Regions from separate parts of the Kitasatospora sp. NPDC056184 genome, predicted to be linked through region 3. Evidence: riboswitches for the same ligand, from Rfam matches in the RefSeq annotation. Region 3 holds a riboswitch; each other region holds the start of a gene.
What was found. A riboswitch is a leader RNA that binds a small molecule or an ion and turns the genes downstream of it on or off. The one in region 3 is predicted to bind thiamine pyrophosphate.
Positions count from the first base shown of each region.

Region 1: it holds a riboswitch for thiamine pyrophosphate, as region 3 does, so the genes downstream of both, ACFC0B_RS18075 (purine-cytosine permease family protein) here and thiO (glycine oxidase ThiO) in region 3, are expected to answer to the same signal.
Region 2: it holds a riboswitch for thiamine pyrophosphate, as region 3 does, so the genes downstream of both, thiC (phosphomethylpyrimidine synthase ThiC) here and thiO (glycine oxidase ThiO) in region 3, are expected to answer to the same signal.

Region 1 is NZ_JBHJUI010000008.1:124,837-134,800, reverse strand. Features, by position in the region: gene ACFC0B_RS18095 (MerR family transcriptional regulator) at 1-22, opposite strand, end outside; gene ACFC0B_RS18090 (peptidoglycan-binding protein) at 105-1,214, opposite strand; tRNA gene ACFC0B_RS18085 (tRNA-Ser) at 1,447-1,534, opposite strand; gene ACFC0B_RS18080 (S1C family serine protease) at 1,602-3,326, opposite strand; TPP riboswitch at 3,509-3,656, shown strand; gene ACFC0B_RS18075 (purine-cytosine permease family protein) at 3,650-5,116, shown strand; gene ACFC0B_RS18070 (glycerophosphodiester phosphodiesterase) at 5,212-6,069, shown strand; gene ACFC0B_RS18065 (ATP-binding protein) at 6,543-6,977, shown strand; gene ACFC0B_RS18060 (DUF5926 family protein) at 7,188-8,174, shown strand; gene ACFC0B_RS18055 (bifunctional DNA primase/polymerase) at 8,424-9,077, opposite strand; gene ACFC0B_RS18050 (PP2C family protein-serine/threonine phosphatase) at 9,801-9,964, shown strand, end outside.
Region 2 is NZ_JBHJUI010000007.1:85,455-95,418, reverse strand. Features, by position in the region: gene ACFC0B_RS16305 (LacI family DNA-binding transcriptional regulator) at 1-831, shown strand, start outside; gene ACFC0B_RS16300 (metallophosphoesterase) at 978-2,111, shown strand; gene ACFC0B_RS16295 (VOC family protein) at 2,333-2,725, shown strand; gene ACFC0B_RS16290 (helix-turn-helix domain-containing protein) at 2,871-3,671, opposite strand; gene ACFC0B_RS16285 (nuclear transport factor 2 family protein) at 3,785-4,648, shown strand; gene thiC (phosphomethylpyrimidine synthase ThiC) at 4,706-6,568, opposite strand; TPP riboswitch at 6,564-6,698, opposite strand; gene ACFC0B_RS16275 (hypothetical protein) at 6,861-7,067, shown strand; gene ACFC0B_RS16270 (SPFH domain-containing protein) at 7,193-8,722, shown strand; gene ACFC0B_RS16265 (3-oxoacyl-ACP synthase III family protein) at 8,916-9,929, shown strand; gene ACFC0B_RS16260 (glycosyltransferase) at 9,926-9,964, shown strand, end outside.
Region 3 is NZ_JBHJUI010000003.1:315,614-325,577, forward strand. Features, by position in the region: gene ACFC0B_RS09115 (polyprenyl synthetase family protein) at 1-1,089, shown strand, start outside; gene thiE (thiamine phosphate synthase) at 1,148-1,807, opposite strand; gene ACFC0B_RS09125 (Rv2175c family DNA-binding protein) at 1,804-2,169, opposite strand; gene ACFC0B_RS09130 (NAD(P)/FAD-dependent oxidoreductase) at 2,242-3,471, opposite strand; TPP riboswitch at 3,577-3,689, shown strand; gene thiO (glycine oxidase ThiO) at 3,681-4,844, shown strand; gene thiS (sulfur carrier protein ThiS) at 4,841-5,062, shown strand; gene ACFC0B_RS09145 (thiazole synthase) at 5,066-5,863, shown strand; gene pknB (Stk1 family PASTA domain-containing Ser/Thr kinase) at 5,991-7,781, shown strand; gene ACFC0B_RS09155 (sulfite oxidase-like oxidoreductase) at 7,806-8,435, opposite strand; gene bfr (bacterioferritin) at 8,684-9,163, shown strand; gene ACFC0B_RS09165 (bacterioferritin-associated ferredoxin) at 9,177-9,458, opposite strand; gene ACFC0B_RS09170 (class II 3-deoxy-7-phosphoheptulonate synthase) at 9,629-9,964, opposite strand, start outside.

The sequences.
Region 1 (9,964 bases), on a different contig from region 3:
CGAAGTCTCCGATGTTCAACATGGTTCCTCCAGTGCAGACCCTCACACGGTGTCACGGTCAAGCACCGGCTTCGCCGCCCGTCCCCCCGCTCCCGGCGGCACGCTCAGTCCGTCACGTCGAACCCCCTCCGCTGACCCAGCACCTGGAGGCTGCGCTGCCCGGGGATGCCGTTGGCGTCGCTGCCGCTGTAGCCGAGGCTGCGCTGGAAGGCGGCGTACGCCTGCACGGTGCGCGTGCCGAGCGAGCCGTCCACCCAGCGCTGCTCCAGGAATCCCTCGTCCGCCAGGGCCTGTTCGACGATCCGCACCTCGCCGCCGTACGTCTGGTGGCCCTGCTCGGCCCCCGGGTCGGTGCGCGCCGCCGCGACCACGTGGGCGAGCGAGACCCGCTGCGGGGAGGGCAGCCGGCCCAGCAGCCGGCGTAGCGACCCCTCGCCCGGCACACCGTCGGCGTCCGAGCCCAAGTACCCCAGACTGTGCTGGAAGTCCTGGTAGTTGAGGGTGTCGGCGTCCCGCCAGTCCTGGTCCGGCCCGGACTGGTAGTGCCGGCCGAAGCCCTGCCGGACGAGCGCCTCGCCCACCTCCTGGACCTGCGGCCCGTGCGCGCCGTAGCCGTACTCCAGCCCGTTGATGGTCACCCGGTAGCGGGCCGGCCCGGACCCGCCGCTCGGCGGGGGCAGCGGCGCGCCGCCGGACACCGCGACGATGCCGGGCAGCACGACCTCGCGGAACTGCCGGGCCCGGACGTCCCCCGGGCAGGCCGTCCCGCCGTTCGACCACTCGGGGAACATCCGGTGCACGCCGAAGCCGGGCTCGTCCCACTCCGAGCAGATCCGCAGCGGGATCCCGTGCCGGTGGTGCAGCCACACCCCGAGCGCCACGAGCGCGGCGACCTGGGCATCCGTCCACGGGTCGGTGCTCTGGTCGTCACTGGCCGACTCCACGCTCACCGCACCGGTGCCGTCGGCCCTGCGGTTGGCGCGCATGTTGGCGTCGGCGCGGGTCTCGGTGCCGATGAACTGCCCCACGCTGCCGTCGTACCCGACCCCGAAGTGGGACTCCAGGTTGGTGGAGTCCCGCCAGTACTCGTACATCCGCCGCGGCGTCCACGGCGCCGCCACACTGTGGAAGATCACCTGCGTCGGCGTGATCGCCGGCTGCTCGTCCGACTCCGGTTCGAGCTCCATCTTCTCCGCACCGGGGTACCAGGCCATCCGTCTCTCCTTGCCGGGCCCAGGGCAGTTCGCCCCTTACGCCCTGAAAGACGGACCCCGGCCCCCCACAAGACGACGCATCCGCCCCAAACCCCCCGTTCAGGTGAAACCGGACGCCGCCCCACCCGCCCCACCACCCCCGAACACCCCCGAACACCCCCGGAAACGCACGAAGGCGGGTGCCGAGACGATCTCGGCACCCGCCTTGAGCAGGTGGTTCTTCCCCTACCGGCGGAGAGCGTGGGATTCGAACCCACGGTACGGGGTCACCGCACGACAGTTTTCAAGACTGTTCCCTTAGGCCGCTCGGGCAGCTCTCCAGGCGGAGGTCAGCCTAACGGGTCCGGCGGGGTTCGGTGCACAGGGTTTCCGGGGCGGGTCGGGGGGTCAGTCGCCGACGCGGGTGCCGAGGGTGACCTTGGTGGTGGCGGTCTGGCCGTTGCGGGTGTACTCGACGTCGACGGTCTCGCCGGGCTTGTGCGTCCAGATCTTGCTGACCAGGGCGGGGCCGTTCTCGATCGGGCTGCCGCCGAGCTTGGTGATGACGTCGCCGGGCTTGAGGCCGGCCTGGTCGGCGGCGCCGCCGGGGGTGACGGGCGCCTGGCCCTGGATCTCGCGGGTCGAGATCTGCGCGCCGTCGCCCTTGTAGTCGTCGTTGCGCAGCACGTCGAGCTTGGCGTAGACCGGCTTGCCGGTCTTGATCAGGGTGTCGGCGACCCACTTGGCCTGGTTGATCGGGATCGCGAAGCCGAGGCCGATGGAGCCGGCCCGGCCGTTGCTGGAGGCGTTGGACTGGATCGCCGAGTTGATGCCGATCACGCCGCCGCCGGAGTCGAGCAGCGGGCCGCCGGAGTTGCCGGGGTTGATGGAGGCGTCGGTCTGCAGGGCGTTCATGTAGGAGGCCTGCGCGCCGGTCTCGTCGCCGGAGGCCACCGGGCGGTCCTTGGCGCTGATGATGCCGGTGGTGACGGTGGACTCCAGGCCGTACGGGGCGCCGATGGCGATGGTGGAGTCGCCGACGTTGACCTTGTCGGAGTCGGCCAGCGGAAGCGGCGTCAGCTTGTCCTTGGGCGGGCTGTCGAGCTTGATGACGGCGACGTCGTAGCCCTCGGCGCGGCCCAGCACCGAGGCGCCGTAGGAGGAGCCGTCGGCGAACTTGACGGTCAGCTTGCCGCCGCTGGTGGAGGCGGGCGCGACCACGTGGTTGTTGGTGAGGATGTGGCCCTCGGTGTCGAAGACGAAGCCGGTGCCGGTGCCCGACTCGCCGTTGCCCTGGGCCTTGATGGTGACGACGCTGGGCAGCGCCTTCTGCGCGATGCCGGCGACCGAGCCCGGGGCGGGCTCGTTCTTCTGGGTGTTGTTGGCCTGGACCGTGGTGGAGTTGCGGTCGGCCCTGGCGCTCACCGAGCGGTCGTCGCGGTCCGCGACGGCCACGCCGACCGCGCCGCCGGCCACGCCGGCCACCAGGGCGACGGCCGCGACCAGGGCGATCAGGCCGCCGCGCTTCTTGCGCGGGCCGCCGGGGCCGGGGGCGCCGGGGTACTCGCCCGGGTAGCCGAGCGGGCCGCCGGGACCGCCGGGGGCCCCGGGCGCGCCGGGGGTGATGTCGTGGGCGCCCCAGCCGCCGAGCGGCTGGCCGGCGCCGAACGGGTGGTGGTGCTGGCCGGTCGCACCCGGGCCCTGCGGGGCGCCCGGGGCGGCGAACGGGTCGTGCGCGGCCAGTGCCGGGGGAACCGGCGTGCCCGGGGCCGGGGTGGCGTACGGGTTGCCGCCGTACGGGGCGGCCGGCGGCGCGGCGGGAGCCGCGGGCGGCAGGACCGGCGGCGGAGCGTCGAGGTACCCGGACTCGACGGCCGGGGCGGGCGCCGGGGCGGCGGCCGGCTCCGGCGCGCCGACCTTGCTGAACGCCAGCGTGGGCGTGAACCCGCCGGAGCCCCCCTCGGCGGCCGGGGCCGGCCGGGCGGACGGGTCGGCTGCGGGCGTCGTTACGGGGGCGGGGGCGGCCGCAGGCTGCTGCGCCGGACCGTCAGAAGCGGAACCCACCACCCCCTGGCCGACGGAGAGCTGCTCCCCCTGCGGCCCGGTGGACCCAACCTCGCGCTCGGTGCTCACGGACGACCTCCATAGCTGACAGGACCAACAACCATAGTTTTTCGCACACCCGATTCGATTGCCGTAAGGACCCTTCTGAAGAACTCATAAGAATCCTTAGCCGGGCCCGACAGCCGCCGCAGCGCCGCGTCCGACCCGGCCCGCCTTGGCGTTCCCCCCGACGGCGACTAGCCTGTCGCTCCGAACTGACACGCGGGAGCTTGGACCCACCAGGCTGAGAGTGCGCCGGTCGACCGTACGCCACGGACCCCGTGGACGGCCGTCGAGGGGGCGCAGACCGCCGGAACCTGTCCGGGTAATGCCGGCGTAGGGAGAAATCGGCCATGCCGTCCGCTTCATCGTCCTCGTCCTCGGGCGCGCCCGCGTCCGCGCACGTCCCCCCGCAGCAGGACGCCGCGGGCACCGCCCCCGGTTCCCCCGAAGGGAGCACCGCGCCCGCGGCCACCGCCGTCCTGGAGCCCGCGGCCCGGACCGAGGCGCCGCTGGTGCTGGACACCGAACCGCCCCGCACCCTGGGCTTCCGCGACCACTTCGCGCTCTGGATGAACCTCGGCGTCTCGCTGATCGGGTTCACCACCGCGGCGACCGTGCTCGGCGCCAAGGGGAGCGAGCTGTCGCTGGCCGCCGCCGTGACCGCGATCGTGGCCGGCACCGCGGTCGGCACCGCGATGCTCGGGGTGGCCGCGCTGATCGGCGCGCGCACCGGCGCGCCCGCCATGGCGAACCTGCGCGGCCTGTTCGGCACCCGGCTGTCCTACGTGCCGACGGTGCTCAACATCGTCCAGTGCATCGGCTGGGGCGTCTACGAGCTGCTGACGATCGCGCTCGGCGCGCAGACGGTGGTCGGCACCGAGGGCTACCGCTGGGTCTTCGTGGTGCTGGCCGGCGCGGTGACCACCGCACTGACCATCTGGCCGCTCGGCGCGATCGCGGTGCTGCGCCGCTTCGTCGCGGTCGCGGTGGCGGTCGCGATGGTCTACTTCACCGTCCAGCTCGGCCGGCACGGCGTCCCGGACCCGGGCGCGGGCAACTGGCACGGCTTCCTGCGGGCGACGGACGCGATGATCGCGGTGTCCATCTCCTTCGTCCCGCTCGCCGCCGACTACACCCGGCACTCGCGCACCCCGCGCGCGGCGTTCTGGGGCAGCTTCTCCGGCTACACGATGGCGCAGGTCTGGTGCTACGTGCTCGGGCTGATGGCGCTGCTGCAGGCGGACGGCGACCCCGCCCGGATCTTCGACTCCTTCCTGGGCGTCTGGGCCGGCTGGCTGTTCCTTCTGGTGCTGGTGCTGCGCGAGACCGACCAGTCCTTCGCGAACGTGTACTCGACCGCGATGTCGATCCACAACCTGCTGCCCAGGGTCGACCGCCGGGTGCTGACCGGCGGCATCGGTGTGCTGATCACCGTGCTCGCGCTGCAGATCACCGAGTTCACCGACTCCTACTACGCCTTCCTGGGGCTGATCGGCTCGGTCTTCGTGCCGATGTTCGCGGTGCTGGCGGTCGACTACTTCCTCGGCGCCGGGCGGCGCGGCTGGGACCTCTCCGCCGACGCGCCCTCGCGCTGGCTGATGCTGCTGCCGTGGGCGCTGGGCTTCGCCGCCTACCAGCTGATCGCGCCGACCGCGGTGGCCGGCTGGTGGACGGACCTCTGGACCTCCGCGCAGGAGGCGCTGCACTTCACCCCGCAGGAGTGGACCTCGGCCTCGCTGTTCGGCTTCCTGGTGCCGGCCCTGGCCACCTGGGCGCTCACCCCGCTCACCCGGGGCCGGGGCGCCGAGGCGCGCTGACCCCGGCCCGGCGCCGCGGGCCCGGAGGCGAGACGGCCCCGCAGGTTGGGGCGGTCGTCGCCTCCGCGTCATGTACGCGGCCTATCGTGTAGGGCGTGACCAGCCCTGATGTCTCGCCCGCGACGGCCCGCACCGCTCCGCCCGTCCAGGTGATCGCCCACCGCGGTTCCTCGTTCGCCCTGCCCGAGCACACCCTCGCCGCCTACCGCCGGGCGCTCACCGAGGGGGCGGACGCCCTGGAGTGCGACGTGCGGGTGACCGCCGACGGGCAGCTGGTCTGCGTGCACGACCGGCGGATCGGCCGGGTCTCGGACGGCCGGGGCACGGTGTCCGCGATGACGCTGGCGGAGCTGGAGGCGCACGACTTCGGCGCCTGGAAGACCGGCCGGCCGAGCGAGGACCCGGAGCTGCGCGGGGTGCTGCGGCTGGAGAGCCTGCTGGAGCTGGTGGTGGACTGCGGGCGCCCGGTGGACCTCGCGATCGAGACCAAGCACCCGGTGCGGTTCCGCGGCCGGGTGGAGTCCGAGCTGCTGCGGATGCTGGACCGGTTCGGGATCGGCGGCGGCGCCAGCGGCGGCACGGACGGCGGCGGTACGGACGGCCGGGACCACGGCGTCAACGCCCGGATCATGAGCTTCTCCTCCCTCGCGCTCGCCCGGGTCGCGGCGACCGCGCCGCAGTACCAGCGGGTCTTCCTGTTCGAGCGCGGCCTGGTGCTGCGCGGGCGGCTGCGCCCGGGCGCGCCGCTGCCGGGCGGGGCGCGGATCGCCGGTCCCGGCATCGAGCTGGTGCGGGCCCGGCCGGGGCTGGTGACCAGGCTGCGCGAGCTCGGCCACCAGGTGCACGTGTGGACCGTCGACGAGCCGGCCGACGTCGAGCTCTGCCTGGAGCTCGGGGTGTCGGCGATCATCACCAACCGTCCGGCGGAGGTCCTGGCCCAGCTCGGCCGCTGACCCCGGCGGCCGACCCCGGCGACCGGTACCGGCCCGGGGCGGGTGGTCGTCCCGTGATGCGTGGTACCGCTGTGGTGAACCGTTCAATCACCATCGGCCGTTGACCGTCTTGGTAGGGACTCAAACCTTTCGACAACGATTTCTGCCGCAATTCATACAGTTTCACGACACAGGGTGAGCATCGAATCACCTCTCGCGCACCGACGGTGGACGGCCGTCAAATGTCCGCGCGGGATCGCCGCACGGTCGTTTCCGACGTATTGCCAAGGGGCATCCATCCCTCGGCATACGCTGAAGGAGGTCCGGGGGTGGCGTTGATGGTGGCGCGTGAAGTGCCGACTTCATCGACCATGGCGGTGCCGCACGGCCCAGCGAGTGTCGGGGTCGCGCGGCGCCGACTGCGTCGAGATCTGGGAGACCGCGAGATACCGGAACCGGTCATTGATGATGCCGTTCTGATCCTTTCCGAACTTTTGAGCAACGCTTGTCGCTACGCCCGTCCGCTCGGGCCCCTGCCCGCACTCGGCCGGGGCGCCCGCGCCGGAGCCGTCGAACCCCTGCTGGTCGGCGGACCGTCACGGAGCGGCGGGCCGGGCGCACCGGCCGCCGTGCCGGGCGAGGCCGGCGAGGACCCGGGCGGCGTCCTGGTCCGCTGGCAGATGCACGCGGACGGCGTGCTGACCCTGGAGGTCACCGACGGCGGGGCGCAGACCCGGCCGGCGCCGTCCAGCCCCTCGCTGACCTCGCACGGCGGTCGCGGACTGAGCATCGTGGACCAGCTGGCCAGCGACTGGGGCGTGCGCGACGCCCCCGGCGAGGTGACCGTCTGGGCGGCCCTGCCGGCCCGGGCGCGGCACGCCCGGCGGACCGGCGGCGGGCACCACGGCAGCGGCCACCACGGCGGCTGAACGGCCGGTCGCCAGGACCGGTCGGCACCACGACGGTCGGCACCACGACCGGGTCGGCCACCGGGCCGGCCGAACGGCGGGCACGGCCCCCGCAGCGCCCGGGCGGCGGGCACCGCGGGCCCGCCCGCGCCCCGGCGCACGCCCACCCGCCCGGGGAACGTCAGTAGGCTGCCGGGAGCACAACACCACCGTTCCCGGGAGAGCCGCACCATGGGCAAGAAGGCCGCCAAGAAGGCGCCGCAGCGCAGCCAGTCCACCCCCGCCGCCACGGGCGAGATCCCCGTGGTCGGGGCCCGCGAGAACTGCCCCTGCGGCTCGGGCCGCCGCTACAAGGCCTGTCACGGCCGGGAGGCCTCGCACGCCGTCCAGGAGCTGGTGCACCGCCCGTTCGAGGGCCTGCAGGGCGAGGCCGACTGGGTGGCGCTGCGCGAGCTGGTGCCCGCCGCCACCGTGCCGCTGACGCTGGCCCCCGAGGTGGCCGCGACGGCCACCGGCGAGGTGCCCTCGGTCACCCTGGCCACCGTGCTGCCGCTGGCCTGGCCCGCGCTGCGCCGCCAGGACGGCTCGATCCTGCTGGGCCTGCAGACCCAGTCGTCCTCCGGCGACCTGAGCCGCGACCTCGCGGACGCCCTGGAGCTGGCGCTCGCCACCGAGCCGGGCACCCCGGTGCCGGCCCGCCGGACCGTGCCGGGCGGCCGCCGCCTGCAGGACCTGCTGGACGCCTCCGCCGCCTTCGAGCCGGCCGTGCACACCGGCTTCGAGTTCTGGCTGGAGGACGCCGGGACCGCGACCGGCGAGGTGGCCGCCTCGCTGGAGCGCGCCAACGCCTCGGCGATCCCCACCGAGAAGCTCACCGGCGTCGACGCCGCCTACTGGTGCGGCACCCCGGACAAGAACCACCTGCGCTGGGTGATGACGGTGCCGGAGGAGCAGCTGCTGGACGCGCTGGCCCGGCTGACCGCCGCCGAGCAGTCCGCGATCGGCCCGGACACCCGCCTGGTCGGCTCGTTCCGGGCGCACGGCCTGACCGTGCCGGTCTGGGACCTGCCGCTCGGGATGACCGCGGCCGACTGCGAGAAGCCGGCCGCGGAGTTCGCCGAGCGGCTCGCCGCGACGCTCGCCGACCCGGCCCCGCTGACCGCCGACGAGCGGCGGGCCCGCGCGAACCTGGTGAACCGTCAGGTCACCCTGAACTAAAGGCGGGACGGAACACCGGGGCCACGCCCGGCCGATCCACGTGATACGCGTCACATTGGCGCCCGCAACCCGCAATTTCCGGGCTACGAGGGCGTCTTGGAAATTGGCGCGGGCGCGGATCCTTGTTACTGTCTAAAGAGTCCGGTCGCTGGTGCATCCCCCGTCGCCAGCGGCCGGATCTTTTGTTTTCCGAACGCCCCACGCGGGGGCCGGTCGGCCGTGCCCGATCAGTACGTCGACGACGGATCGTCAGTACGCCGAGCGGCCGCTGTCCAGCTGGACCGCCGCCGCCACCAACTCGCCCAGCAGCGGCTCGACCTGCGGCAGCCAGACGCCGCCGTCGGCGTCCTGCCGCGGCGGCAGCACCCAGCGCACCCGGTCGCCGTCCCCGCCGCCGGGCGGCAGCGGCAGGAAGCCGCCCACCCCGTGGTAGCGCAACGACCCCGGCACCCAGGGGAGTTGGACGAGCATCTCGCCGAGCGCGTCGAGCGAGTAGGGGGCGACCAGCATCGCGTACCGGTCGGGCATCGCCAGCACCGGGCCGAGCCGCAGCCGCAGCGCGGCCAGGTAGGCGAGCGCGCGGGCGCCGGCCGCCGCCGGGAGGCTGACCGCGCAGACCGTCCGGCCGGTCGCGAGCAGCACCGGGGCGTCCGGGCAGCGCCGCTCCCACCACCAGCGCACCATCCGGGCGTCGGTGGTGGCCGCGAGCAGCGGCGGGTCGTGCGGATGGGCGCCCGGCACGGGGCAGTCCGGGTCGCCGCAGGAGCAGTGTCCGCCGGCGAGCAGGACGGCGCCGGGGACGACGGGCCAGCGGTGCCCGGCGGCTGCCGTCAGGGCCCCGGCCAGCCGGTCCGCCCGGGCCGACCGGCGCTTCGGGTCGTCGCGCAGTGGGTTGTCGCGCATTGGCACCCGTTCCTTTCCGTGACCGCTCGGTGGCTCCGCCCCGCGGTCGCCGGACCGGCCGCCGCCGCGCGTCCGGGGAGGCCGGACCGGCCCGCGAACCGGAGGGAGGGAAGCGGCCGGGATCCGGGTCGGGAAGGACCGGGGCCGGACGGCTGGCGGGGCGGACGGCGGGTACGGACGGCGGTGCGGACAACGGCGCGGGCCCGGAGCACGCGGTGGAGCACGATGTGAAAGGACTGCGGAATAGAACAGCCCTTGGAACGAGAATCCCGTATGCGACCGGATGGACGCCGCCCGGCCGCGGTTGGTTCCACCGTACGAGTGAGTCGCTTCCGGCCGACCCGGCCGGCCGGCGCCAGGGGCATACGATCCGGACGGCCGCCGGAGCCGTCCCCCCGGTTCTGCCCGTTCACCGGCTGCTCCATGCCCGACCGGCGGGGGTGCCGCGTCCCGCCGGACCGCGGCGCAACCGACCGGCGCGCGCGGAACGGAACGCGCCCCCCGACCGGACCCGCGACGACGCGGAACCGGCCACCAGCCTTGTCATGGCTCTGGACATGCCCCGAATGGCCTGTGTAGAAGTGGTGGCATTGCTGTCGATCAATGACGAGTAGTAGCGAATCGAGGCGAAACACGCCCTTTTGGCCGTGCTCGCTCCAACGGCCGTACCTGGGGGTTCCGCATGATCCGCGTGACACGCACCACCGCGTCAGGAGTGGCGGCATGACCGAGTCCCACCCACCGTCGACGTCCTCCGAGCCGGCCGAGCCCGGCGGTACCAGCGGGCTCTCCGTGCTCGACCCGCCGGGCTTCCGCGATCCGGCCGCGCCCGCGGGCCGACCCGCGGGCCAGGCGGACGGCCAGGCGAACGGCCAGGCGGGCGGCGA
Region 2 (9,964 bases), on a different contig from region 3:
AGCGCCGCCCTGGGCCGCGGCTACGCGCTGGTGGTGCTGCCCGCCTCCTCCCGCCACGACGTCTGGGGCAACATCGCCCTGGACGGCACCGTGGTGATCGACCCGCCCGACCAGGACCCCCTGGTCAGCGAGCTGTACCGGTCCGGCGTCCCGGTGGTCAGCGACGGCAAGCCGGGCAACTGCCCGGTCACCGCCTGGGTCGACAACGACCACGAGGCCGCCGTGCTCGGCATCCTCGACCACCTCTCCGAGGCCGGCGCCCGCCGGATCGGCCTGCTCACCGGCACCAGCACCGACACCTACACCCGGCTCTCCACCGAGGCCTACCTCGGCTGGTGCGCCAAGGTCGGCCAGGAGCCGGTCTACGAGACCTACCCCGCGCACGACCCGGCCGCCGGCGCCGTCGCCGCCGACCGGCTGCTCGCCCGACCCGACCGGCCGGACGCCGTCTACGGCCTCTTCGACCCCAACGGCACCGACCTGCTCGCCGCCGCCCGCCGCTACGGGCTGCGGGTGCCCGACGACCTGCTGCTGGTCTGCTGCAGCGAGAGCGACGTGTACGCGACCACCGAGCCGCCCATCACCACCCTGTCGCTCAAGCCGCGGCGGATCGGCACCACCGTGGTCAACCTGCTGATCGACGCCATCGAGGGGGTGGACTCCGGCACCGGCGTCGACATCGCCCGGCTCTTCCCGCCGCGGTTCCGCACCGCCGGAACCGGCCCGCCGCCCGGCACCCTGATGCCCACCGAACTCATCGTCCGGGCCTCCTCCCAACGGCGGAGCCCGCGCACCACGGTCAGCCCGCCCCGCCCGCCGGGCGAGGTGTGACCCCGGGCCGCACCCCCGGGTGTGTGGCCCACCCCCCTGCCGAGTCGGGACAAATCGGACCTGACGGACCGACCGGCTGACGCTCCGGAGGATTGGATACCCACCAGGTGACGACGCCGGGAGAGTGGTCTTCCTATGATGGGCGAATGACACCCGAGGACCGCTTCCCCGGGCCTGAACACCCGGACTCAGGCCCACGCCACCAGCCGGACCTCGACGTGCTGCCGTACGGCACCTATTACGAACCCGAACCCGTCGCCGACTACTCCGGGGGCGGCTACGAGGCCGAGACCTACAGCGGCTACGGCGGCGCCCGCTACCTCGAACAGCACTGGCCGGCCGCCGGCCCCGAGCACGGCCACACCGTGCACGCCCAGAGCGGCGGCGACGACCCGCCGACCATCGAGCTCGGCCCCCCGCTCACCGAACCCGCCCTGCCCTACCACCCGTACCCGGCCCCCGGCCCCGGCGAGCCGCCCGGCCCGCTCTACGTGGTCGGGGACGTGCACGGCTACCTCGACGAGCTCCGCGCCGAGCTGCGCCACCAGGGCCTGATCGACGCCGACGGCCACTGGTCGGCCGGCCGCTCCCGGATCTGGTTCCTCGGCGACTTCACCGACCGCGGCCCGGACGGCATCGGCGTCATCGACCTGGTCATGCAGCTCGCCGCCGAGGCGGCCGCGGCCGGCGGCTACTGCCGTGCCCTGATGGGCAATCACGAACTGCTCTTCCTGGGCGCCGCCCGGTACGGCGACGAGCCGGTCCAGTCCACCGCCGGCACCGCCTCCTTCCTCGCCGCCTGGCGGCTCAACGGAGGCCAGCAGAACGACCTGGACCGCCTGGAGGCGCACCACATCAGCTGGCTCTCCCGGCTCCCGGCGGTCGCCCTGGAGGACGGCCACCTGCTGCTGCACTCCGACACCACCGCGTACCTGGAGTACGGCGAGTCCATCGCCGAGGTCAACGACGCCGTCCACGACCTGCTCGCGGACGAGGGCGTCGACGAGTGGTGGGACTGCTTCCGCCGGTTCACCAAGCGCTTCGCCTTCCGCGGCGACGCCGGCCCGATGGCCGTCCGCGAGCTGCTGGACACCTACGGCGGCGCGCGCGTCGTGCACGGGCACAGCCCGATCCCGTACCTCACCGGCGCGGTGCACGCCGACGACGGCATGCCGCCGCACGTCCCGGGCCCGTACGTCTACGCGGACGAACTGGCCGTCGCCATGGACGGCGGCGTGACGATGGAGGGCCGGCTGCTGGTCTCCCGCCTCCCGGTCTGACCCGCGGGGCCCGGCCCGCCCCGGGGCTGCTCCGGGGCTACTCGGGGGCCGTCACCGAGTCGGCCGCCGAGTCCGCCGCCGCCCGGACGAACGCCCTGTGCACCCCTCCCGTCATTCAGTCCGGCTCAATGATCGTTCACCGACCGCCCCTTGATGGGACCGGCCGCCCGGCGGATCGTGGAAGACGTCACCCGGCAGCCTCCCTCCCGACTGGAGCCACCATGACCGCCCTCCGCGTGAAGGCCTTCGACCACCTCGTGCTCAACGTCCGCGACGTCGAGCGCTCGCTGGAGTTCTACAGCGGGCAGCTGGGCCTGGAGCCGGTCCGGGTCGACGAGTGGCGGGCCGGGAAGGCCCCGTTCGTGTCGGTCCGGATCACCCCCGAGACGATCATCGACCTGACCGACCGCCCGCGCGGCGAGTCCAACGTCGACCACATCTGTCTCACCGTCGACCCGCTCGACTGGCAGGAGGTCATCGCCGCCGGCACCTTCACGGTCCTGGAGGGCCCCGTCCAGCGCTACGGCGCCCGCGGCAACGCCACCTCCGTCTACGTCCAGGACCCGGACGGCAACACCGTCGAACTCCGCTGGTACCCCGAGGACGCCGCCTGACCTCCGGCGCCCCCGGGCGCCGTACCGGGCGAGCCCGTCAGTACGGAAGCAGAACCGCGGTGTCGAGGGTGAAGCCGAACGGCTCCGGAATGTGGACGGCCTCCCCGAAATCGTCAAGGACGACTTCGGCCCGAAGGCGGCACCTTCACCGGCCCGTCGGCCCGGGGCGGGTGCGGGCCGGGGCGAGCAGCCGGCGCAGCGCCGTGGGGGTGTGTCCCACGTGCTCGCGGATGGTGCGGGTCAGGTGCGCCTGGTCGGCGAAGCCGAGCTGTGCCGCCAGGTCGGCGAGGCCGGGTTCGCCCTCGGCGATCCGGTCCATGGCCCGGGCGACGCGCACCCGGTTGCGGTAGCGGGTCAGCGGGACGCCCGTCTCCCTGGAGAACACCCGGCTCAGCCGGTAGGGCGACACCTCCAGCAGCGCGGCCAGTGCGCAGAGCCCCGCGGCCTCCGGGGCCTCTTCGATGATCGCCTCGCGCGCCGCCGCGGCCAGTGCCCGGTCGGCCGGCCGGGAGCGGACGGTCGGCCCGCCGGCCGCGGCCGCGACGAGGCGGAGCAGTTCCTCCGCCAGCGCGTAGTCGATGTCGCCGGTGCCCGCGGCGGCCACCAGACGGCGGTGGGCGAGATCGACGCGCGCGTCGACGTGCACCGTCGTCGCGGCGGGCGGGCGCCCGAGGAGGGAGGGCTCGAAGCTGACCGACGTGCAGACGTCGCCGCCGGCCGGGTGCGCGAAGCGCTCCTGTTCGCCGGGCGTGCCCACGTAGGCCGTGGTCCGGTCCAGATCGGCGTCGGCGCCGTCGGCCGACCGCCGGAACCTGCCGCGTCGCACCAGCACCAGCCGGTGGTCGTCGCGGGTCTCCGGCCGCGACCACCGGGCGTGGTCGGAGCGGCACCCCACCACGGTCACGGTGAACTCCGGCCGGGCGGCGAGGGTCGAGGCGGACAGCATGCCGCGAACGGTACCCGCCGGGTAGGACAGGACGGCCCGCAAGGATCTTCAAGACCTCCGGCGCCACCGCCCCGGATGCTGGGGCTCACGTGATGACACGAAGGGAACCGTCCATGGCCTCGATCCACAAGGAAATCGTCATCGATGCCCGCCCCGAAGCGGTGTGGTCGGTGCTCAGCGACTACGGCGCGGTGCACGAGCGGATGGCACCCGGGTTCGTCACCGGCACCCGGCTGAGCTCGGACACGCGCACCGTCACCTTCGCCGACGGCACGATCGTGCTCGAACGGCTCGTCGACCTCGACCACGAGGCGATGCGGGTCGCCTACACGGTCGTCGGCGGAAGCCTCCACCCGTCCCACCACCACGCGTCCATGCAGGCCCTTCCGGAGGCCGGCGGCCGGACGAGATTCGTGTGGCACATCGATGTCCTGCCCGACGCCCTGGCCGCACCGATCGCCGAGTTCGTCGAGCACGGTTCGACGGTGATCCGCCGCACGCTGGAGGCCGCTCCCTCGGCCCCCGCCCGGACCGGTGCCCGCCCCGACCGCGACCCGGCGAGCAGCCGCGACGTCGTCCGGGCCGCCTGGAAGGCGTTCGCCACCCACGACGCCGATGAGATCTCCGCGGTCTTCACCGAGGACGCCGAGTGGCTGGCACCTCCGGGGAACGCGACGGCCACCGCGCTGGACCGCCCCAGCCACATGGTCGGAAGGGCGGCGATCACGCGCTTCCTCGCCGAGGACTTCTCCCGCCTGTTCGCCGGTGACGTCGACGTCGCCTTCCACGGCTTCCACGCCGACGGCGAGCGCGTGGTCGTGGAGGAGACCATGACCGCGACGCTCGCCGACGGCCGCCACTACGCCAACGACTACTGCCTCGTCTTCGAACTCCGCGACGGGCTGATCCACCGCGTCCGCGAGTACCTGGACACCGCGCGCGGACACCGCATGGTCTTCGGCGGCGCCGAGGAGTAGCCGGGGACGGCACAGCGCCGCCCCGGGGCGACCGGGGCGGCGCTCGGGTGTCGCGGGTCAGTCGGCCAGGGGGAGGTAGACCTTGTTGCCCTGGGCGGCGAACTCGGCGGACTTCTCGGCCATGCCGGCCAGGGCATCCGCGTCGTAGCCGGAGCCGACCGCGGTGGAGCCGTCGCCGTGCTCGTCGCGGATCTTCTGGGAGATCTTCATCGAGCAGAACTTCGGACCGCACATCGAGCAGAAGTGGGCGGTCTTGGCGGGCTCGGCGGGGAGGGTCTCGTCGTGGAAGTCGCGGGCCGTCTCCGGGTCGAGGGCCAGGTTGAACTGGTCCTCCCAGCGGAACTCGAAGCGGGCGTCGGAGAGGGCGTCGTCCCAGGCCTGGGCGCCGGGGTGGCCCTTGGCGAGGTCGGCGGCGTGGGCGGCGATCTTGTAGGTGATGACGCCGGTCTTCACGTCGTCGCGGTTGGGCAGGCCCAGGTGCTCCTTGGGGGTGACGTAGCAGAGCATCGCGGTGCCCCACCAGGCGATCATCGCGGCGCCGATGCCCGAGGTGATGTGGTCGTAGCCGGGCGCGACGTCGGTGGTGAGCGGGCCCAGGGTGTAGAAGGGGGCCTCGTCGCAGATCTCCTTCTGGAGATCCATGTTCTCCTTGATCTTGTGCATCGGGACGTGGCCCGGCCCCTCGATCATCACCTGGACGTCCTTGGCCCGGGCGATCCGGCCCAGCTCGCCCAGGGTCTGCAGCTCGGCGAACTGCGCCTCGTCGTTGGCGTCGGCGATCGAGCCGGGGCGCAGGCCGTCACCGAGGGAGAAGGTGACGTCGTAGCGCGCCAGGATGTCGCAGAGCTCCTCGAAGTTGGTGTAGAGGAAGTTCTCCTGATGGTGCGCCAGACACCAGGCGGCCATGATCGAGCCGCCGCGCGAGACGATGCCGGTCTTGCGGCGGGCGGTCAGCGGCACGTAGCGCAGCAGCACGCCGGCGTGCACCGTCATGTAGTCGACGCCCTGCTCGCACTGCTCGACGATCGTGTCGCGGTAGACGTCCCAGCTGAGCTCCTCGGCCCTGCCGTCGACCTTCTCCAGCGCCTGGTAGAGCGGGACGGTGCCGATCGGCACGGGGGAGTTGCGCAGGATCCACTCGCGGGTGGTGTGGATGTTGCGGCCGGTGGAGAGGTCCATGACGGTGTCGGCGCCCCAGCGGGTGGCCCAGGTCATCTTCTCCACCTCCTCCTCGATCGAGGAGGTGACGGCCGAGTTGCCGATGTTGGCGTTGATCTTCACCAGGAAGTTGGTGCCGATGATCGCCGGCTCGACCTCGGGGTGGTTCACGTTGACCGGGATGACGGCGCGGCCGCGGGCGACCTCCTCGCGGACGAACTCGGGCGCCAGGCCCTCGCGCAGGGCCACGAACTCCATCTCGGGCGTGACGATCCCGCGCTTGGCGTACCCGAGCTGGGTGACCGCGGCACCGTCGCGGCCGCGCAGCGGGCGGCGCGGGCGGCCGGGGAAGACCGCGTCGAGGTTGCGCAGGTCGCCGCCGCGCGGCGAGGTGTGCCGGATGCCGTCGTCCTCGGGCCGCGCCTCGCGGCCGTCGTACTCCTCGACGTCGCCGCGCTGGCGGATCCAGGCGTCGCGCAGGGCGGGCAGGCCGCGCCGCACGTCGGGCTCGTAGGCGGGGTCGGTGTACGGCCCGGAGGTGTCGTAGAGCGGGACGGTCCTCCCGTTGGTGAGCACGACCTCGCGGTACGGCACGCGCAGGTCGGGGCGGGACCCCTCGCGGTGGGCCTTGCGCCAGGCCGGGGTGGGGTAGCCGGTGCCCGCGCTGGTGACGGCGGCTCCCGGGCCGGACCGGTCCTGGTCCTGGTCCTGGGCCTGGGCCTGGGCCTGGGCAGACTGCGGCTGTGCATCGAAGGTGGTCATCGGACCTCAAACTCCCTACGCCGGCATTACCCGGTCAGGTTCCTGCGGTCGACGCAGCCGCCGGTCCGTCCGTCGACGTCCCGTTCAGCGCCCTCTCAGCCCGGTGCTCCGAGCTCCCGCGTCCGCAGGCGGTGTTGCCCGCGCATGACGTCCAACACCGTAGCGAGCCGATCGCCGGAGGTCCAGAGCGGGTCGGGGAGGGGGAACGTCGAGGTCCGGACGGTGAACGGGGGGCGCGAGGCCGCCGCTGCGGGCAGACTGGCCCCGTAGCGGACGAGGCGAGGAGGCCGGCGTGGTCGGGAGCACGGGGCGGGTCACCGGGGCGGTTGGCGCGGGGCTGGTCGGCGAGGTGATGGTGCACGTGCCGGAGCGCCAGGGCACCGAGGCGTTCCTCGCCTACCTGGCGGTGCCCGGCGAGCGGCTGACGGTCGGGACGCCGGTGGTGGTGATCGAGTACCAGCCGCCGCGGACGGTGTACGTGGCGCCGATCGGCCCGTGACACTCCGATGACCCTCCGGTGACGACCTTGTGACGGTGGGTCATGTCACTTCCCTTTTCCCGGGACCGGCCCGGGCGGACAATCCGAATCGGCGCATCTGCTGCGCCGGAAGGGGGAGTTGAACCATGGGAATCATCATCGCCTCGGCGGCCGCCGGGGCAGTGATCATCGGGATCACGCTCTTCAAACTCATGTGGCGGGTGGCCGAGCCGAACGAGGCACTGATCATCTCCGGCTCCCGGCACCGCACCGAGGGGGTCGGCGACGGTCTGGGCTTCCGGATCGTCACCGGGCGCGGCACCCTCGTCACCCCCGGCCTGCAGGGGGTGCGGCGGCTCTCGCTGGACCTCAACGAGGCCGAGCTGAACGTCGAGTGCGTCACCACCCAGGGCATCCCGGTCCGGGTGAAGGGCGTGGTGATCTTCAAGGTCGGCGACGACGACGTCTCGATCGCCAACGCCGCCCGCCGCTTCCTGGACCAGCAGAAGCTGATCAGCCAGCGCGTCCACAACGTCTTCGCCGGCCACCTGCGCTCGATCGTCGGCGGGCTCACCGTCGAGGACATGATCCGCGACCGCGAGCGGCTCACCGGCGAGACCAGGGCCGCCTCCGGGCTGGAGATGGAGAAGCTCGGGCTGATCATCGACACCCTGCAGATCCAGGAGATCATCGACCCGACCGGCTACATCAAGAACCTCGCCATCCCGCACGCCGCCGCCGTCCAGCGGGACGCCCGGATCGCCCAGGCCGCGGCGGACCGGCTGGCCACCGAGGCCGAGCAGGAGGCCGCCGCCCGCAAGGCCGAGGCGACCCGCAACAGCGAGATCCAGCAGTCCTCGTACCAGGCCGAGATGGACACCGCCACCGCCCGCGCCCGGCAGGCCGGTCCGCTCGCGGACGCCGCCTCCCGGCAGGAGGTGGTGGTCCAGGAGACCCGGGTCGCCGAGCTGGAGGCGCAGCGCAAGGAGCAGCAGCTCCAGATCGACGTGCGCAAGCCCGCCGACGCCCGCGCGTACGACACCCGCACCTCCGCCGAGGCGGCCCGCGACGCGCGGATCTCGGCCGCGCAGGCGCAGGCCCGGGAGACCGAGCTGGCGGCGGCCGCCGAGGCCAGCCGGGTGCGCATCGCGGCCGAGGCGGACGCCGAGGCCACCCGGGTGCGCGGGCTGGCGCAGGCCGAGGCGACCACGGCGACCGGGCAGGCGGAGGCGTCGGCGGCCGAGGCGCGCGGTCTGGCCGACGCGGCGGCGGCGCGGGCGATCGGGCTGGCCCGGGCCGAGGGCATCAAGGCGCGCGCCAACGCCCTGGCCGAGAACCAGGACGCCGTGGTGGCGCAGGAGTTGGCGGAGCAGTGGCCGCAGATCGTCCGGGCCGCCGCGGAGTCCTTCGGCAACGTCGAGCACATGGTGCTGCTGAACGGGGCCGACGGGATGGGCGAGCTGTTCGCCAAGGCGCTCGCGATGGGCGGCACCGGGCTCGGGCTGGCCCGGCAGCTGCTGTCCACCGTCGGCCCGGACGGCGCCGGCCCGGGGGCGGGACCGGCGTCGGCGGCGCAGGCGGCCGTCCCGGTGCCGCTGGACGCCGCACCGGTGGACGCGGGGCCGGTGGACGCGGTGCCCGCGGGCTTCGCCGAGCAGGCCCCCGACCAGGACTGACGCGTTTGGGTAGCCCGGTCGCGGGGGGCGGGGGGGGGGGGGGGGGGGGGGGGGGGCCCGGGGGGGGGGGGGGGGGGGGGGGTGGCGCCCCCAGGCCCCCCCCGCCGGCGGGGGGGTTTGGGCGCCCGGGGGGGCCCCCCCCCCCGCCGGGCCCCCCCCCCCCCCGCGACCGGGTGCGCCGGACGATGAGGGCATGCATCCAGCAGCCACCGCGCGGATCGGCATCACCGCCGTCGGATCCCACCTCCCCGCCCGCCGACTGACCTCCCGGCAGCTCCAGGACGAGATCACCGCCGGCGGCCGGCTGCGCCTGCCGGAGCGGACCTTCGAGAAGGCCACCGGCATCGTCACCCGGCACTTCGCCGCCGACGGCGAGTACGCCTCCACCCTGGCCGTCGGGGCCGCCCGGCGCGCCCTGGACTCCCGCGGACTGCACCCGCTCGACCTCGACCTGCTGCTCTTCGCCTCCGCCACCCGGGACGTCGCCGAGCCCGCGACCGCCCACCTCGTCCAGGCCGAACTCGGCTCCCGCGCCCACGCGTTCGACGTCAGCAACGCCTGCAACAGCTTCCTCAACGGGATCGACCTGGCCCGTGCGATGATCCTGGCCGGCCGGGCCCGGCGGGCCCTGGTGGTCACCGGCGAGACGCCCAGCCGGGCGATGCGCCGCGACCCGCGCGGCGCGGAGGAGTTCCGCGACGGCTTCGCGGGCTACACCTTCGGCGACGCGGGCGCCGCCGTGGTCGTCGAGGCGGTGGAGCGCGGCGGCATCCTCGACGTGGACACCGAGACCGCCTCCGAGCACTGGGAGGTCGGCGGCATCCCGGGCGGCGGCTCGCGCCATCCGCGCGGCGACGAGTACAGCTACTTCCGGGGCGGCGGCACGGAGTTGCGTACGGTCTTCGAGAAGATCGGCGCGGACATCCTGACCCGGACGGCCGCCCGCACCGGCCTCGGCTGGGACGACTACGCCCGGGTGCTGGTGCACCAGGTGACCGTCCCCTACCTGGAGCGGTTCGTCGAGGCCACCGGCGTCCCGGAGGAGAAGCTGGTGGTCACCGTGCCCGAGCTCGGCAATGTCGCCAGTGCCACGATCGGCGTCCAACTCGACCGAATACGCTCGACGTTGGTTCCGGGTGACAAGGTGCTGATGGTGGGCCTCGGCGGCGGCGCCAGTCTGATGACCATGGTCTGGGAGGCGTCGTGACCGCGCTGTGGGTGATCGTCCCCGCCTACCAGGAG
Region 3 (9,964 bases):
CGGCCGGCCAACCCGATTGACGTGGAGGACGTGCGCGAGCGCGTCAACGCCGCCCTCGTCGGCTTCATGGACGGCCAGTCGGCCCTGCTCGGCAAGGTCTCCGCGCAGCTGGAGCCGGTCACCGAGGCGCTGCGCGACTTCCTCCTGGACGGCGGCAAGCGGCTCCGCCCGGCGTTCTGCTACTGGGGCTGGCGCGGCGCCGGCGGCCCGGCGGCCGGCGAGGGGATCACCCGGGCGGCGGCGGCCCTGGAACTGCTGCAGGCCAGCGCGCTCGTCCACGACGACCTGATGGACCGCAGCGACACCCGGCGCGGCCTGCCCTCCGTGCACCGCCGCTTCGAGGCGATGCACCGCGAGCGCGGCTGGCGCGGCGACCGCGAGCAGTACGGCGCCTCGGCGGCGGTGCTGCTCGGCGACCTGCTGCTGATCTGGTGCGACGAGCTGTTCCTGAACTCCGGCCTGGACCCGGCGGCGGTGCTGGCCGCCAAGCCGATGTTCGACCTGATGCGCACCGAGGTCATGGTCGGCCAGTACCTGGACGTGCTGGAGCCGGTCGCCGGGGACTCCACCGACGAGGGCGCGCTGGAGCGCGCGCAGACCGTCCTGCACTACAAGTCGGCCAAGTACACGATCGAGCGGCCGCTCCAGGTCGGCGCGCTGCTGGCGGGCGCCCCGCCCCGGCTGGTGGAGGCGTACGGGGCGTTCGGCCTGCCGCTGGGCGAGGCGTTCCAGCTGCGGGACGACCTGCTGGGCGTGTTCGGCGACCCGGCGGTCACCGGCAAGCCGGCCGGCGACGACCTGCGCGAGGGCAAGCGGACGCTGCTGGTCGCGCACGCCATGCGGGGCCTGCCGGCCGCCGAGGCGCGGCGGCTGGACGAGCGGCTGGGCGCGCCGGACCTGACCGCCGGGGAGGTCGCCGGGCTGCGCGAGCTGGTGGCCCGCAGCGGCGCGCCGGAGCGGGTGGAGCAGCGGATCGAGGAGCTGCTGCGCCAGGCGCTGGCCGCGCTGGAGGAGGCGCCGCTGGCGGACCCGCGGGCCCGCGTGACGCTGCTGGCGCTGGCCGAGGCCGCCACCGTCCGCAAGTACTGACCCGCGCACGACGGCACGGGAGGGACGGACGGCGGCGGCCCCGGTCGGTCGAGTCCGGTCAGAGCGCGCGCAGCCGCCGGGCGAACTCGGCGGCCGCGGCCCCCGGGTCCTCCGCGGCGGTGACGGCCCGGACCACCACGACCCGGCGGGCGCCGGCGGCCAGCACCTCGTCCAGGTTGCCGAGGTCGATTCCGCCGATGGCGAACCACGGCCGCGCGGTCCCCAGCTTCGCCGCGTACTCGACCAGGCCCAGGCCCGGCGCGGGGCGGCCCGGCTTGGTCGGGGTCGGCCAGACCGGGCCGGTGCAGAAGTAGTCGACGCCGGGCTCGGCGGCGGCCGCGTCCACCTCGGACTCGGCGTGGCAGGACCGCCCGATCAGCACGTCCTCGCCGATGATCGCCCGGGCGGCGGGCACCGGCAGGTCGTCCTGCCCGAGGTGCAGCACGTCCGGACCCGCCGCGTGGGCGACGTCGGCGCGGTCGTTGACGGCGAGCAGCTTGCCGTGCCGGCGGCAGGCGTCGGCGAAGACCTCCAGCGCCGCCAGCTCCTGCTTGGCCTCCAGGCCCTTGTCCCGGAGCTGGACGATGTCCACGCCGCCGGCCAGCGCGGCGTCCAGGAACTCGGCGAGGTCGCCGCGCTCGCGCCGGGCGTCGGTGCACAGGTACAGCCGGGCGTCGGCGAGCCGGGCCCGGCGGTCGGTCGCGGCCGGGTCCGTCACCACGCCATCGCCTGGGCGCGCCGCTTGACCTCGGTGGCCCGGTTCTCGCAGAGCGCCTGCATCGGGGTACCGGGCAGCGACGGGTCCTCGGTGAACATCCACACCAGGATCTCGTCGTCGCTGAACCCGCTGTCGCGCAGCACCGTCAGCGTGCCGATCAGGTGCTTCACCGGGCCGGTCTCGTCGATGAACGCCGCCGGGACCTGCAGCGACTTGTTGGGGCCGCGGCGGACGGCGATCAGGTCACCCTTCTTGACCATGTTGCGGACCTCGGTGACCACCAGACCCCACCTCTCGGAGATGTCGGGCAGGTAGAGCCACGCGGGGACCAGGGATTCAATCTTGGCTTCGATCTCACTCACACGCACCAGACTGCCACCTCGGCGGCCCGCCGCGCACCAATCGGGTCGGCCGCCCGGCGCCGCCCGGGGGCGCTACCCGGCGGCCAGGGCCGACTTCAGCGGCACCGCCGGGTCCGCGGCGCGGGCCGGGTCGAGGACGGCGCCGCGCTCGATCAGCCGCCGTCCCTGGGTCAGGTCGCGCGGCCGGTCGACCGCGAGCAGCGCGTGCAGGGTGCCGTCGCGCAGCCAGAGCACCGACCAGTCGGCGTCGTCCGGAGAGCCGCGCCACAGCAGCTCGTCGTCCGCTCCGTGCCGCCCGGCGTACTGCGCCATCCGCCCGAACTGCTCGGACCAGAAGTACTGCACCGGGTCGTACGGCGGCGCGTCCGCGCCGAGCAGGGTGCCGGCCACCGCCTCCCCGGACCGCAGCGCGTGGTCCCAGTGCTGGACGGTCAGCCGGGTGCCGGAGCGCGCCGAGGGGTAGCTGACGCAGTCGCCGGCCGCCAGCACGCCCGGGACGGTGGTGCGCAGCCGCTCGTCGACCAGCACGGCGCCGGCCGCGTCCAGGGCGACCCCGGTGCCGGCCAGCCAGCCGGTGGCCGGGCGGGCGCCGATGCCGACCACCACCTCGTCGGCGGGCAGGCGGGAGCCGTCGGCGAGCAGCACCGCGCCGGGCTCGACGGCGGCGACGCCGGTGCCGCAGCGCAGGTCCACGCCGGCTTCGGCGTACCAGGCGGCCATCGCCCGGCCGACCTCGGCGGGCAGCGCGCCGGGGACGGGCGCCGGGCCCGCCTCGACGACGGTCACCTCGCAGCCGGCCGCCCGGGCGGCGGTCGCCACCTCGGCGCCGATCCAGCCCGCGCCGACCAGCACCAGGCGCAGGCCGGGGCGGAGCAGGGCGCGCAGCGCCAGCGCGTCGTCCAGGGTGTGCAGCAGGTGGGCGCGGTCCGCGCCGGGCAGGGCGCGCGGCTCGGCGCCGGTGGCGATCACCAGCGCGCCGTACGGCTCGTCGCCGGCGTCGGTGTGCAGCGTGCCCGCGCCGCCGGGGCCGCCGGGGGTGAGACCGGTGGCGCGGCGACCGGTGAGCAGCTCGACGCCGAGCCCGGCGAAGTCGAGGTCGAGGGCGGTGCTGTCGGCCTTGCCGAGCAGGACGTCCTTGGAGAGCGGCGGCCGGTCGTACGGCGCGTGCGGCTCCTCGCCGACCAGTGTGATCCGCCCCTGCCAGCCGTCGCGCCGCAGCACCGCGGCGCACTGCGCCCCGGCCAGCCCGGCGCCGACCACGACCACCCGATCCGTCTGTCCCGTTCCGTTCAGCTCAGCCACGTCCGTCACTGTACTGAGCCCGGTCCCGGGCCTCCGGACCCAGGCCGCCCCGTCCCGCCCCGTAGCAGGCACCTTCAGGGGGCGCACCCCCCGGAGTTAAGGTGGGGGCACCATCACGGGAGCCCGGCGGACCGGGCTGAGAGGCGGGCTGGCACGGCCTGCGACCGTCCGAACCTGATCCGGGTCATACCGGCGAAGGGAGAGCAGCTTTGACACGCTCGGCACCGGGCGCCCACGCCGATGTCCTGGTCGTCGGCGGTGGGATCATCGGACTCGCCGTCGCCTGGCGGGCGGCCCAGCGCGGGCTGCGCGTCGTCGTCGTCGACCCGCGGCACGGCGGCGGCGCCGCCCAGGTGGCGGCGGGCATGCTCGCCCCGGTCACCGAACTCCAGTACGGCGAGGAGCCGCTGCTCCGCCTCGGGATGGCCTCCAACGAGCGCTACGCGGCCTTCGCGGCCGAGCTCACCGAGGCGAGCGGCGGCCACGACACCGGCTACCGGCAGTGCGGCACGATCGCCGTCGCCCTCGACTCCGACGACCGCGCGGAACTGCGCGAGCTGCACGCCTTCCACCAGCGGCTCGGCCTCGACTCGCAGTGGCTCACCGGCCGCGAGGCCCGCCGGCTGGAGCCGATGCTCGCCCCGGGCGTGCGCGGCGGCCTGCACGTCACCGACGACCACCAGGTGGACGGCCGCCGGCTGGCCGCGGCCCTGGTGCGGGCGTGCGAGCGGGCGGGCGCGGTGCTGCACCGCGCCGAGGCCGCCGAGCTGCTGGTCGAGCACGACCGGGCGACCGGCGTCCGGCTGGCCGGCGGCGAGCGCGTCACCGCCGACCGGGTGGTGCTCGCGGCCGGCTCGCGCAGCCACCTGCTGCCCGGCCTGCCCCCGGGCGTGCTGCCGGCGATCCGCCCGGTCAAGGGCCAGGTGCTGCGGCTGAGCGTGCCCGAGGCGTACCGGCCGTTCCTCTCCCGCAACGTGCGCGCCGTCGTCCGCGGCGGCCACCTCTACCTGGTGCCGCGCGAGAACGGCGAGCTGGTGGTCGGCGCGACCACCGAGGAGCAGGGCTACGACACCACGGTCACCGCCGGCGGGGTGTACGAGCTGCTGCGCGACGCGCACGAGCTGGTCCCCGGCATCACCGAGCTGCCGCTGGTGGAGACCTGCGCCGGGCTGCGCCCCGGCTCCCCGGACAACGCGCCGCTGCTCGGCCCGACCGCGCTGCCCGGCCTGGTCGCCGCCACCGGCCACTACCGCAACGGCGTCCTGCTGACGCCCGTCACCGGCGACCTGGTGGCCGAGTACCTGGCCACCGGCACCCTGCCGGAGCTCGCCCGCCCGTTCTCCCCCACCCGATTCACGAAGGTCCCGGCATGAGCCCCCGCACCAGCGACATCCCCCTGAGCGTCAACGGCGAGCCCCGCGCGGTGCCCGCCGCGACCACTCTCGCCGAGGTGGTCGCCACCCTCAGCCAGGCGCACTCCGGCGTCGCCGCCGCCCTGAACGAGGCCGTGGTGCCGCGCGCCGAGTGGCCGCGCACGCCGCTGTCGGCGGGCGACCGGATCGAGATCCTCACCGCCGTCCAGGGAGGCTGACCGATGGCCGACGACCTTCTCACCATCGCCGGGACGTCCTTCTCCTCCCGGCTGATCATGGGCACCGGCGGCGCCCCCAGCCTGGAGGTCCTGGAGCAGGCCCTCCAGGTGTCCGGCACCGAGCTGACCACCGTGGCGATGCGCCGGGTGAACGCCACCACCCAGGGCTCGGTGCTCGACGTGCTGACCCGCAACGGCATCCGGGTGCTGCCCAACACGGCCGGCTGCTTCACCGCCGGCGAGGCCGTGCTGACCGCCCGGCTGGCCCGCGAGGCGCTCGGCACGGACTGGGTGAAGCTGGAGGTGATCGCCGACGAGCGGACCCTCCTGCCGGACCCGATCGAGCTGCTGGACGCCGCCGAGACCCTGGTCGACGACGGTTTCACCGTGCTGCCGTACACCAACGACGACCCGGTGCTGGCCCGCAAGCTGGAGGACGTCGGCTGCGCGGCGATCATGCCGCTGGGCTCGCCGATCGGCTCCGGCCTCGGCATCCGCAATCCGCACAACTTCCAGCTGATCGTGGAGGGCGCGGGGGTCCCGGTGATCCTGGACGCCGGCGCCGGGACCGCCTCGGACGTCGCCCTGGCGATGGAGCTGGGCTGCGCCGCGGTGATGCTGGCCTCCGCCGTCACCCGCGCCCAGGACCCGGTGCTGATGGCCGACGCGATGCGGCACGCCGCCGAGGCGGGCCGGCTGGCCCACCGGGCGGGCCGGATCCCGCGCCGGTTCCACGCCGAGGCCTCCTCCGCGATGGCCGGCCGCGCCGACCTCGACACCCGCGAGCACCCGGCCTTCTGAGAGCGGGTCATTCCGGATAAACCGGTCCGATCATCGGCCTGGTGTCACAAACCGGGCACAGAGCGGCCCCGGGAGCGGTGTCTCCCCGGGGCCGTGAACCGCCACGCCCTAGACTCGCCGGGTGGACATGGCACTGCGCGACCCCCTGATCGGTACCCTGCTCGACGGCCGGTACCGGGTCGAGCGGCGGATCGCCACCGGCGGGATGTCCACCGTCTACCAGGGCACCGACACCCGGCTCGACCGGGTCGTGGCGCTCAAGGTGATGCACCCCTCGCTGGCCGGCGACACCGCGTTCACCACCCGCTTCATCCGCGAGGCCAAGGCCGTCGCCCGGCTCGCCCACCCCAACGTCGTCAACGTCTTCGACCAGGGCGCCGACGGCGGGCACGTCTTCCTCGCCATGGAGTACGTCCCCGGCGGCACCCTGCGCGACCTGCTCCGCGACCGCGGCGCGCTCTCCATCCGGGCCGCCCTGGACATCCTGGAACCGGTGCTCGCCGCCCTCGGCTCCGCCCACCGGGCCGGCCTGGTGCACCGCGACGTCAAGCCCGAGAACGTGCTGATCACCGAGGACGGCCTGGTCAAGGTCGCCGACTTCGGCCTGGTCCGGGTGCTGAACGCCGCCGACGGCGCCACCACCTCCACCACCGCGACCGCCGGCACCGTGCTCGGCACCGTCTCCTACCTCGCGCCCGAGCAGATCCGCCCCGGCGCCGAGACCGACCAGCGGGTGGACGTCTACGCGGCCGGCATCCTGCTGTACGAGATGCTCACCGGCTCCCGGCCGCACACCGGCGAGAACCCCGTCCAGGTGATGTACCGCCACCTCCACGAGGACGTCCCGGCGCCGTCCGCCACCGTCCCCGGCGTGGCGCCGGGGCTGGACGCCATAGTGGCGGGCGCCTGCGCCCGGGACCGCGCCGACCGCCCGCACGACGCGGTCGAGCTGCTCGCCGCGCTCCAGCGGGTCCGCCGCGGGCTCACCCCGGCCCAGCTGGACGCCGAACCGCCCGCCGCCACCCGGCCCGGCCCGCGGTCGCCGGCCGGCGAGGCGACCTCGGTGCTCACCCCGGTGCTGCGGCCCGCTCCCCCGGTCGAACGCACCAGCGTGCTGGACGTGCCGCCGGAGCTCATGGACCAGCTGCTCACCGAGCCGCGCCCGTACGACGAGCCGCCGCCGGAGCGCGCCGCGCGCCCGCCGCGCGCCCGCCGCTCGCGCTCCGCCGCCCGCCGGCTGCCGCGCGGGCCGCTGATCTGGGCGGCCGTCGTCACCGCCCTGGTCCTGCTGGTCGGCGGGGCGACGTACGCCATCTCCGGCGCGGTCTACGGCACGGTGCCGGGCGTGCTCGGCAAGGACCGGGCGGAGGCCGAGCGGATCCTGGACGCCGCCGGCATGCACGGGCGGGTCTCCGAGGTGTACAGCGAGTCCGTCCCGGTCGGCCAGGTGATGGCGGCCGACCCCGGGGTGGGCGTCCGGGCCAGGAAGAGCGACGCCGTCACCCTCACCGTCTCGCGCGGGCCCAAGCGGATCGCCGTCCCCGACGTGGTCGGCCGCCCGTCCGCGCAGGCCGCCTCGGCCCTGACCGGGGCGCAGCTGACGGCCGGCACGGTGACCGAGACCTACAGCGACACCGTCCCGGAGGGCTCGGTGATCAGCAGTGCGCCGGCGGCCGGGCAGCAGGTGCCGGAGAACACGCCGGTCGCGCTGGTGGTCAGCAAGGGCATGGTGCCGGTCCCGGACGTCACCGGGATGTCCAAGGAGGCCGCCGAGAAGGCGCTCCAGGCGGCCGGGTTCGCCATGCAGAGCAGCGGGGTCAATCTGTTCGGCACCGGCAAGGTGACCGGCCAGTCCCCGGCGGCCGGCGAGCGCCGCCCGCAGCGCACCGTGGTCACGGTCACCTTCCCGTTCCTGTAGGCGGACCGGCCCGGCCGGGGCGGATCAGCGCAGCGGGCCGTCGCCCGGCTCCTCCTGGTAGGAGTAGCGCTGCTCCCGCCACGGGTCGGCCCGGTTGTGGTAGCCGCGCTCCTCCCAGAAGCCGCGCCGGTCGGCCCGCATGTACTCGATCGCCCGGACCCACTTGGGCCCCTTCCAGGCGTACAGCCGCGGCACGACCAGCCGGACCGGGAAGCCGTGCTCGGCGGTGAGCGCCTCGCCGTCGCGGTGGGTGGCGAGCAGCGTGTCGGGGGCGGCGAAGTCCTCCAGCCGCAGGTTGGCGCTGTAGCCGTACTCGGCCCAGACCATGACGTGGGTGACACCGGTGTCCGGCGGCGCCAGGCCGAGCAGGACGGCGGCGGCCACGCCGGTCCACTCGCCGTCGAGCACCGAGAAGCGGGTGACGCAGTGCAGGTCGGCCCGGACGGTGGTGCGCGGCAGGGCGTTGAAGCCCGCGAAGTCCCAGCTGCGCTTCTCCGCCGAGGCGGTCGCGCCGAACACCTGGAGATCCCAGGTCAGCGGCTTGAAGCGGGGCACCGGACCGTAGTGCAGAGCGGGCCAGCCGCGCTGGACGCGCTGGCCCGGCGGGAGCCCGGGGTCAGACGGCGGCGACGGTTCTTGTTCGGACTGACCCATGGATCCATGGTGACAGACGGCGCGCGACGCCCGGTGCACGCCCCTTCGCCGCCTCACCCGCCCCGCTCGTACGGGCCAACGACGGAGCGGTGGCTTTCCCTTGCGCGGGGCAAATCGGATATTCCGACACATGTCCTAGTGAGTGTGAACTTACTGGAATTTCCTCCCATAGCGGTGCCAGGATGCGTGCAGCCGGGGCCGGAGGGTGAACGGCCGCGATCCCGCACGCAGAGCAGGAAGGCACCGCCATGAAGGGTGACGCAGAGGTCATCGAGTTCCTCAACGAGCAGCTCACCGCCGAGCTGACCGCAATCAACCAGTACTTCCTGCACGCCAAGATGCAGGAGAACTTCGGCTGGACGAAGCTCGCGAAGTACACCCGGCACGAGTCCTTCGACGAGATGAAGCACGCCGAGGTGCTCACCGACCGGATCCTCTTCCTGGACGGGCTGCCCAACTACCAGCGGCTCTTCCACGTCCGGATCGGCCAGACGGTCAAGGAGATGTTCGAGGCCGACCGGCAGGTCGAGGTCGAGGCGATCGACCGGCTCAAGCGCGGGATCGTGGTGATGCGGGCCAAGAACGACGTCACCTCGGCCAACATCTTCGAGTCGATCCTGGCGGACGAGGAGGAGCACATCGACTACCTGGACACCCAGCTCGCCCTGGTGGAGAAGCTCGGGGAGGCGCTCTACCTCGCCCAGCTGATCGAGCAGCCGGAGTCCTGAGTCCGGGCCCCGGTCAGGCGGCGCGCAGCGGCGCCGGCACCGGGGCCGGGGCTGCCGTGGGCCCGGCGGCCTCCTCCGCCGCCGGGTCGGCCAGGCCCAGCCTGGCGGCGAGCCGGGCGGTCGGGCAGGGCCGGGCGCCGTGCTCGCCGAGCAGGGCCTGGATCCGCCGCACGCAGGAGCCGCAGTCGGTTCCGGCCTTGCAGCCCTTGGCGATCTGGCGCGGGGTGTTGGCACCGCCGTCGATCGCCTGCTTCACCTGGTCCTCGGTGACCGCATGGCACATGCACACGTACATCGCGGTCTCTCCCGGGGGTGAAGCGGTGAAGCGGAGTGGATCTTGACTAAGGCAAGCCTTAGTTCACTAAGCCTCACCTTACCCGGTGAACCGGGTACGCAAAAGCCTCTCCGGCCCGGGAGAACCCCGGGCCGGAGAGGCTTTTCTCACACACGTGCGGAGGGCGCCGGTCAGTTGCCGCCGCGGTACATCTCGGCGACCAGGAACGCCAGGTCCAGCGACTGGCTGCGGTTGAGCCGCGGGTCGCAGGCCGTCTCGTAGCGCTGGTGCAGGTCGTCGACCAGCACCTCGTCGCCGCCGCCGACGCACTCGGTGACGTCGTCACCGGTCAGCTCCACGTGGATGCCGCCCGGGTGGGTGCCGAGCGCGCGGTGCACCTCGAAGAAGCCCTTGACCTCGTCGAGCACGTCGTCGAAGCGACGGGTCTTGTGGCCGCTGGACGCCTCGAAGGTGTTGCCGTGCATCGGGTCGCAGATCCAGACCGGCTGCGCGCCGGAGGCGGTGAC